Regions from separate parts of the Rhodoferax sediminis genome, predicted to be linked through region 2. Evidence: predicted binding sites of a transcription regulator. Region 2 holds the regulator's gene; the other holds the start of a gene.
What was found. The regulator LexA, encoded in region 2, represses DNA repair genes until DNA is damaged. The targets are predictions, from matches to a motif close to ACTGTATNNNNATACAGT.
Positions count from the first base shown of each region.

Region 1: a site for LexA is predicted at 2,761-2,778, ahead of EUB48_RS13180 (PA0069 family radical SAM protein). Genes of this name have one in related genera too.

Region 1 is NZ_CP035503.1:2,730,491-2,734,918, forward strand. Features, by position in the region: gene EUB48_RS13170 (transporter substrate-binding domain-containing protein) at 57-839, shown strand; gene EUB48_RS13175 (amino acid ABC transporter permease) at 901-1,569, shown strand; gene EUB48_RS13180 (PA0069 family radical SAM protein) at 1,589-2,665, opposite strand; gene EUB48_RS13185 (VOC family protein) at 2,947-3,369, shown strand; gene EUB48_RS13190 (DOPA 4,5-dioxygenase family protein) at 3,366-3,716, shown strand; gene EUB48_RS13195 (DUF302 domain-containing protein) at 3,903-4,316, shown strand; gene cydX (cytochrome bd-I oxidase subunit CydX) at 4,343-4,428, opposite strand, start outside.
Region 2 is NZ_CP035503.1:2,285,879-2,290,306, reverse strand. Features, by position in the region: gene EUB48_RS11040 (DUF1993 domain-containing protein) at 4-519, shown strand; gene lexA (transcriptional repressor LexA) at 998-1,684, opposite strand; gene EUB48_RS11025 (asparaginase) at 1,786-2,748, shown strand; gene adk (adenylate kinase) at 2,782-3,438, opposite strand; gene kdsB (3-deoxy-manno-octulosonate cytidylyltransferase) at 3,650-4,428, opposite strand, start outside.

The DNA of each region.
Region 1 (4,428 bases), 440 kb from region 2:
ACTCGCTGTAATATTCAGAACTCACATAAAAACCACTCCTTATAACTGGACTGAATATGCATATTCGAAAAATCCTGGCAATTTCCCTTCTTTTGGCCACCACCCTGCATGCCGGCGCCGCCGACCTGCTCGACACCGTCAAGCAGCGCGGCACGCTCAGGGTCGCGATGGAAGGCACCTATCCGCCCTTCAACTACAAGGAAAATGGCCATCTGGCCGGCTTCGAGGTCGAGTTGTCTAACGCGCTGGCGCAAAAACTTGGCGTCAAGGCCGATTTCATTACCGGGGAATGGAGTGCTCTTCTGGCCGGCCTGCAGGCGGGCAAATACGACGTGGTGATCAACCAGGTCGGCATCACCGACAAGCGCAAGGAAGCCTTCGATTTTTCCGAGCCCTACACCATCTCCAGCCCACAGTTGATCGTGCGCCAGGACGAAAAACGTAATTTCAGGACGTTGGCCGATCTTCGCGGTAAAAAACTGGGCCTGGGCCAGGGCACCAACTTTGCTGAAATGGCCCAGGCGGTGGGCGGCATCGACATCAAGACCTATCCCGGCTCCACCGAGTACCTGCAGGATCTGGCGCTGGGCCGCATCGACGCTGCGATGAACGACAGCCTCCTGATTCCCTACATCATCAAAAAGACCAAACTGCCGCTCAAGGCCGGCGCACCGGTGGGCGAGATCGAAAAAAACGGCATCCCGTTTGCCAAGAACAACCCGAAGTTCAAGGCGGCGCTGGACAAGGCACTGGCCGATATCGAAGCCGATGGCAGTTTTGCGAGAATCTCCAACAAATGGTTTGACCGCGACGTCAGCAAACCGCCACTCGCGAAATAATTTTCGCGCTCGGCAACCCGGCTGCGGCCGGGTTTTTTTATTCAAATCGGGAGAGTGATGTATGGACCTGCATGGCTTGACGCAATTGCTGCGCGATGCGCTGCCGGTGATGCTCAGGGGCGCCGGCTACACGCTGGTGCTGGCCGTGGCGTCGGTGATTTTCGGCGCGGTGCTGGGCACCCTGGTGGCGATCACGCGCATGGCCAAGGTGCCCATGCTGTCGCAATTCGCCACCCTGTATGTGAGCTGCATGCGCGGCACGCCACTGCTGGTCCAGTTGTTCGTGATCTACTTTGGCCTGCCCAGCATCGGCATCCAGTTCGAGCCGATCACCGCGGGCATTCTGGGCTTGAGCCTGAATGTTGGCGCCTACCTGTCGGAGACCATCCGTGGCGCGATCAACGGCGTGGAACACGGCCAGTGGAACGCCGCGCGCAGCCTGGGCCTGACGCAGACGCAAACCCTGCGCTACATCGTCGGCCCGCAGGCGCTGCGCCTGGCCGTGCCCAGTCTGTCGAACAGCCTGATCAGCCTGATCAAGGACACCTCGCTGGTGTCGGTGATTGCCGTGAGCGAGTTGATGCTGGCCACCAAGGAAGTGATCGCCACCACGTTCCAGCCGTTCCCGCTGTACCTGGCCGCCGCGGGCATCTACTGGGCCATGAGCGCCTTCTTTGAGACGCTGCAGAAAAAACTGGAAGTGCGGCTGAACCGCAGCTACTTGCGCTGAAGGGCGCCAGCACCCGGCGCTAAAACAAACTGCGCTGCCCCACCGCCTCGCCAGGGCGGAACTGGCTCGCGTCGAGCTCGATGCGCTCGCGATTGAACCCCAGGCGGCGGCAGGCTTTCTCGAAGCGCTGGCGCACCAGTTCGGCCCACAGCCCACTGCCCTTCATGCGCGTCGCAAAATCACTGTCATAGTCCTTGCCACCGCGCATCTCCTGGATGCGCGCCATGATGCGCGCGGCGCGCTGCGGATAGTGCAGCTCCAGCCACTGGCGAAACAGCGGACTCAGCTCCCACGGCAGGCGCAGCACGGTGTAGAAGGCACTGCGTGCGCCCGCCTCCCAGGCGGCGGCCAGCACCTGCTCCATGTCTTCGTTCACGAACGGAATTTGCGGCGCCACGCTGACGCCCACCGGCACGCCGGCATCGGCCAGCGAGCGGATGGTGCGCAGTCGCCGGTAGGGTGCGGCGGCACGCGGCTCCAGAATGCGCGCGAGATTGGCATTGAGCGTGGTGATGGTCACATACACCGCCGCAAGCCCCGCCTGCGCCATCGGCGCGATCAGGTCCAGGTCGCGCTCCACGCCGCTGCCCTTCGTCACCACGGCGAACGGATGGTGACATTGCTGCAGCAACTCGACCACGCCGCGCGTGAGGCGCAGCTCGCGCTCGACCGGCTGGTAGGGATCGGTCACCGTCCCAAGCGCAATCATGCGCGGCACATGGCGGGGCGCCGCCAGCTCGCGCGCCAGCACGGCGGCAATGTTGCGTTTGGCGACGATGCGGGTCTCGAAGTCCAGCCCCGGCGACAGGCCCAGGTAGCTGTGCGTCGGCCGTGCATAGCAGTACACGCAACCGTGCTCACAGCCGCGGTACGGGTTCAGGCCGTAGTCGAAGTAAATGTCGGGCGACTCGTTGTGTGTGAGCGCGCTTTTGGCGTCTTCGAACGTGACCTGCGTGGCGGGGGGTGCCGAATCACCCTGCACGTCATCCGCCAGGGTGTCCCAGCCATCGTCGAAGGCATTGCGCACGTCGCGCTCGAACCGGTGCGCGATGCGCGTGGCCGTGCCCCGCCCCTTGATGGCGTGCAGGGGAATCATCACGTCGCTCACGGGTCTGCCTCCATCCCGCCGGCATGGCGCTGCGGTCGGACTGACGACGGGGAAGCCTTGTGGAGCGCCATGGTAACGAATATACTGTATAAAATACCAGTATATCGACACCTCAGCCGACAAGCAATCCCGCGCCGAAAATTTCGAGCGACTCACTCAGCCTGCCATTACCGGGATCAAAATCGCAGAATGTCTGCTGATACACCGATGCGGCGCCCGCTATCCCACCACTGGCCTGAAACCGAATGACCCAATAAGGAAAGAGCGCGATGATCCACATCCTGGAAATTGACCACATCGTCCTGCGCGCCGCCGATCTGGATGCCATGCTCCATTTCTACGGCACGGTGCTGGGCTGCCCCATCGAGCGGCGGCAGGATGATATCGGCCTGGTGCAGCTGCGCGCGGGGCGATCGCTGATCGATCTGGTGCCGGTCGACGGGCCGCTGGGCCGCGCGGGCGGTGCGGCGCCGGGGGTGGAAGGGAAAAATCTCGATCACTTCTGCCTGCGCATCGATCCGTTCGATGTGGCCATGATCCGTGCGCACCTCACATCCGCAGGCGTCGCCGTGGGGCCGGTCGAGTCCCGCAACGGGGCGCAGGGAGAAGGCCCCTCCATCTATATTGCGGACCCGCAGGGCAACACCGTCGAATTGAAAGGGCCGCCCTGGCCCGCTGGAGACAGCCCATGATTGCACGCCCCCAAAACCTCTACACGCACTACCACGCCCATGTCTACTTCGGGCCGGATACGGTAGCGCAGGCGCGCCAACTCTGCCAGCAGGCGGGCGAGCAGTTCAACGTGCGCGTGGGCCGGGTGCACGAAAAGCTCGTGGGGCCGCACCCGCACTGGAGCTGCCAGATCGCGTTCGACGGCGCGCAGTTCGAGCCCTTCATCGCCTGGCTGGAACAGAACCGACACGGCCTGGACGTGCTGGTGCACGGCCTGACGGGCGATGATCTAGCGGACCACACGCTGCACGCGTCGTGGCTGGGCGAGCCCTCGAAGCTGAATCTGGCGATGTTCGAAGGCACGTGACAAGCGCCGTGCGCCGCAGATGCAGTGCATTGACACTACGCAATTCATAGCACATAGTCGTTACCCCATAAGGGCTATAGCCCGAAAAAGCTTGAATTTCAGAATTCGATGCCAAAGGGTTCCGTCCCCATGCGCATCGCCCAAAATCGGCCTACCATGGTCTCAAGTCCTCTCCAGGAGCATCGCATGAACACCCCCCTTTCAACCCCGGTCAACACACCCGGCGTGGTCAGCATCAAGAGTGCCCATACGCTCGCAGACACGCTGGAGCGACTGCGGGCCACGTTCAAAGCGCATGGCCTCAAGGTATTCGCGACCATCGATCACCAGGCCGAGGCCGCTGCCGTGGGTTTGACGATGCCGCCCACCGTGCTGCTGATTTTTGGCAACGCGAAAGCCGGCACGCCGCTGATGCTGGCGCACCCGCTGGCCGCGCTCGATCTGCCGCTCAAGGCGCTGGTGTCGGAAGCGGTGCCCGGCACCGTGATGGTGAGCTTCAACACGCCGCAGTACCTGGTGGAGCGCCACGCGCTGCCGCATGAGCTGGTGGCCAACCTGTCGCCGGCCGGCCGCCTGATCACGCAGGCGCTGGGTCACTGAGGCAATGCGCGGGCGCAGCTGGGCTGTCAGGGCTTTTCGAGCTGCTCCCGGCCCGTCTCCTCGTCATCCATCAGCTCGTACCACATGGCGTTGAGGACGGCAAAGGCGGCCG
Region 2 (4,428 bases):
ACCATGTCAATTTCCATGTCATCTGCCAGCCTGCCGGTCTTTACCACCATGCTGGGCAACCTGAGTCATTTGCTGGACAAGGCACAAGCGTGTGCCGATGCAAAAAAATTCGACGCTTCGATCCTGATGCAGTACCGGCTGGCCCCCGACATGCTGCCTTTTACGCGGCAAGTCCTGATCGCCTGCGACACCGCAAAAAATGGCGTTGCCAGGCTGGCCGGGATGGAAGCGCCGAAGTTTGAAGATTTTGAATCCACCATCCCCGAGCTGAAGGCGCGAATTCAAAAGACGCTGGACTACCTGGCTACGGTGCCTGCCGGCGCGCTGGATGGAACGGAAGACAAGGACTTTACGTTCCCGGTCGGGCGCGATGCCACCCACACCATGAAGGGTGAGGCCTACCTTACGCGCTGGGTTTTGCCGAACCTGTTCTTCCACGTGACCACCGCCTATGACATCCTGCGGCATAACGGGGTGGAGATTGGCAAGCGCGATTATTTGCTGGGCGCAAAGGCCTGAGGCTCAGTGCAGGGTTGCTTCCCCGGCGGCCAGCCGTTCCAGTTCGGCGCATACATCCGCCATGCGGCCAGAGATGACCATCCGCCCGGCACTGGCCGGCGCTGCACTCGCGTCCACCACACGCAATACGCGCAGCGGCCTGTGCGTGCCTGTATTCGAATGATTTCGGCCTGAAGCCCTTGTGACATGGGCATGAGCAGCTATTGAGCTAATAGCACCTTGATAAGGCCGGGCATCCGCCGCCGGCTGGTGCGCCCAAGTGTTGCGGGGGATACCCGGCATCAGCCAGTTGATGGCGTTGTGAAGCGGTGCGAAGAGCCTGGAGGCTGTGAACAATGCGAGTCCCATGTGAAACCTTTCAATCAAAAAAGAGGGTCGAACACAGACAGGATTGCTTGAAACATCGCCACGCCAGGGTTGTGATCTGCTGCAGTACGGCAGCCATCAAACGCCCGTCACCTGGAGCGGCAACTTGAACCTACATGAGCATGGTGTTGCGGATCAGCCCCACAGCCAGGCCCTCGATTTCGAACGGCTCGCCGGGCTCGACGATGATGGTCTGGAAGTCGGGGTTCTCGGCGTGCAGCTCGATCAGGTGCTTGTTGCGCCGAAAGCGCTTGACCGTGACTTCGTCGCCCAGCCGTGCCACCACGATCTGGCCATTCTTGGCGTCTTTGGTGGCTTGCACGGCCAGCAGGTCGCCGTCCATGATGCCGGCGTCGCGCATGGACATGCCGCGCACCTTGAGCAGGTAGTCGGGCTTGCGCTGGAACAGGCTGCTTTCCACGTAGTAGGTCTGGTCCACATGCTCCTGCGCGAGAATCGGGGCGCCGGCCGCCACCCGCCCGACCAGCGGCAGGGCGAGTTGGGCCAGGCTTTGCAAGGGGAGGGAGAACTGCTTGAAGCGCGATTCGTTGATGGAGCGCAGCGCGTCGCTTTTGAGGCGGATGCCGCGCGAGGTGCCGCTGACGAGTTCGATCACGCCTTTGCGGGCCAGCGCCTGCAGATGCTCTTCGGCCGCATTGGCGGACTTGAAACCGAGCTCGGCGGCGATTTCGGCACGTGTGGGCGGCGCACCGGTGCGCGCAATGGCGCTCTGGATCAGGTCCAGAATCTGCTGCTGGCGGGCGGTGAGCTTGGGTGGGAACGGCGGCAGGTCGATCATGATGACTCCTTGGACTGCGCTTGAAACAGGGCCCGGATGGCGATTACTGTTTTAATACCCAGTAACTGTATTTTTAACCAGTTTTTGAAAGTTTGCAAGTCATGGCACAACAAATCGACAAAAAAATCGTGGTGCTGGGCACGGGCGGCACGATTGCCGGCACGGCGGACAGCGCCGCCGACAACATCGGCTACACGGCTGCACAGGTCGGCGTGGCGCAGTTGCTGGAGGCCATTCCGGCACTGTCCTCAGTCTTCGCCGGGCGTGCGCTGATCACCGAACAGGTGGCGCAGATCGACAGCAAGGACATGAGTTTTGCCGTCTGGCAGCAGTTGGCCAGCCGCGTGGCGCACTGGCTGGCACAGCCCGAAGTGCAGGGCATCGTCATCACCCATGGCACCGATACGCTGGAGGAGACCGCGTACTTCCTGCAGGCCGTCCTCAATCCAGCCAAGCCGGTGGTGCTGACCTGCGCCATGCGCCCGGCCACGTCCGTTGCGCCCGACGGGCCGCAGAATGTGCTGGACGCGGTGGCGGTGGCCATGCACGCCGGCGCGCGCGGCGTGGTGGCCGTCTGTGCGGGCACCCTCCACAGCGCGTTCGACGTGCAAAAAGTGCATCCCTACCGGATCAATGCCTTCAACTCGGGTGATGCCGGGCCGCTCGGGTATGTGGAGGAGGGTGCGCTGCGTTTGCTACGAAATTGGCCCGAAGCCCTTGTCGGGTCACAACAGCATGCTATTGAAAATATAGTAAACACCATGGACTGGCCGCGCGTCGAGATCGTCATGAACTACGCCGGCGCCAGTGGCGCCGTGGTGGAGGCGCTGGTGGCGCAGGGCGTGCAGGGCCTGGTCGTGGCCGCCACCGGCAACGGCACGCTGCACCACGATCTGGAGGCTGCGCTGCTCAAAGCCCAGCGCGCCGGTGTCAAGGTAGTGCGCGCCAGCCGCTGCCCCAACGGCCGGGTGCTGGGCCAGCCGGGTGATGCCATTCCCGATTCGCAGGGTCTGTCCGCCGCGAAGGCCCGCGTGGCGCTGATGCTGGCGCTGATGCCCGCTTGACTGAGGGTGCCGCAGCGCGAACGCAGCGTGCGATCAGCTCGCCAGCGCCGCAAGCGCCCGCGCCGTGATGTCTTCCACACTGCCGGTGCCGCTGATGGCACGGTATTTGGGCGCAGCGGCGGGCTCGGCTTTGGCCCAGCCGGCGTAGTAGTCCACCAGCGGCCGGGTCTGCGCGCTGTACACCTCGAGCCGCTTCTTCACGGTCTCTTCCTTGTCGTCGTCGCGCTGGATCAAAGGCTCACCGGTCACGTCATCCTTGCCGGCCACCTTGGGCGGATTGAACTTGACGTGGTAAGTGCGGCCCGAGGCCGGATGCGAGCGGCGCCCGCTCATGCGTTCGATGATGGCGTCAAAGGGCACGTCGATTTCCAGCACGTAGTCGAGCTTGACGCCCGCCGCCTTCATCGCGTCGGCCTGCGGAATGGTGCGCGGAAAGCCGTCGAACAGAAAGCCGTTGGCGCAGTCGCTCTGGGCGATACGCTCCTTCACCAGTCCGATGATGATGTCGTCGCTGACCAGCGCACCCGAGTCCATCACGGCCTTGGCCTGCAGCCCCAGCGGCGTGCCGGCCTTGACCGCGGCGCGCAGCATGTCGCCGGTGGAGATTTGCGGAATACCGTATTTTTGGCAGATGAACGTGGCCTGCGTGCCTTTGCCCGCACCGGGGGCGCCTAACAGAATCAGTCTCATGAATCTCCTCGAATTTGGTAAACCCAGGTGGCATCGCTGGGATCTGGAACCTGCAACGGATCCCGCGACGCTTCATTGGCGGCAAGAATAGCACGCAGGAGCTTCAGACTGGCTTACGCCGCGCCGATGCTAACGCAGCGAAGGGCCGCCCCGAGCAAGTTCGGCCCCCACGGGGGGCAGCGCAACACACGAAGTGGCAAGCGTGGGGGCTCTACGCCGCAAACAGTTTGCGCACGCGCTCCAGATCTTGCGGCGTATCGACGCCCGGGCCGGGGGCATGCTGCGTCACGTGCACGGCAATGCGGTAGCCGTGCCACAGGGCGCGCAGTTGCTCCAGCGCCTCGGCGTCTTCGATCGGCGCTGCCGCCAGCCTGGGGAACTCGCGCAGAAAGCCGGCGCGGTAGCCGTAGATGCCGATATGCCGCAGCGGCGCCACCGGCGGCAGCTGCGTGACGCCTTGCGCGGCGCCATCGCGCCACCACGGGATCGGGGCGCGGCTGAAGTACAGCGCCAGCCCTTGGGCGTCCAGCACGACCTTGACCACATTCGGGTTGACAAAATCCGCCAGCGTATCGATGGCATGCGCCGCCGTGCTCATGGCAGCCTCGGGGCGCTGCAGCAGCAGTTCGGCCACGGCATCGATCAGCAACGGCTCGATCAGGGGTTCGTCGCCCTGCACATTGACCACGATATCGTCGTCCGGCAAACCGAGCAGATCACAGGCTTCGGCCAGCCGGTCGCTGCCCGAAGGGTGGTCGGCGCGGGTCAACACCGCCTCGACGCCATGGGCCCGGCAGGCAGCAACGATCCGCGCGCTGTCGCCCGCCACCACCACGCGTACCGCCGGCATGCCGCCCCTGCCTGCCGTGCCGGACTGCAGGGCGCGCTGCGCCACCCGCACGACCATCGGCACGCCGCCGAGGTCGGCCAGCGGCTTGTTCGGCAACCGGGTGGAGGCCAGCCGGGCCGGAATGAGAACAGTGAAGCTCA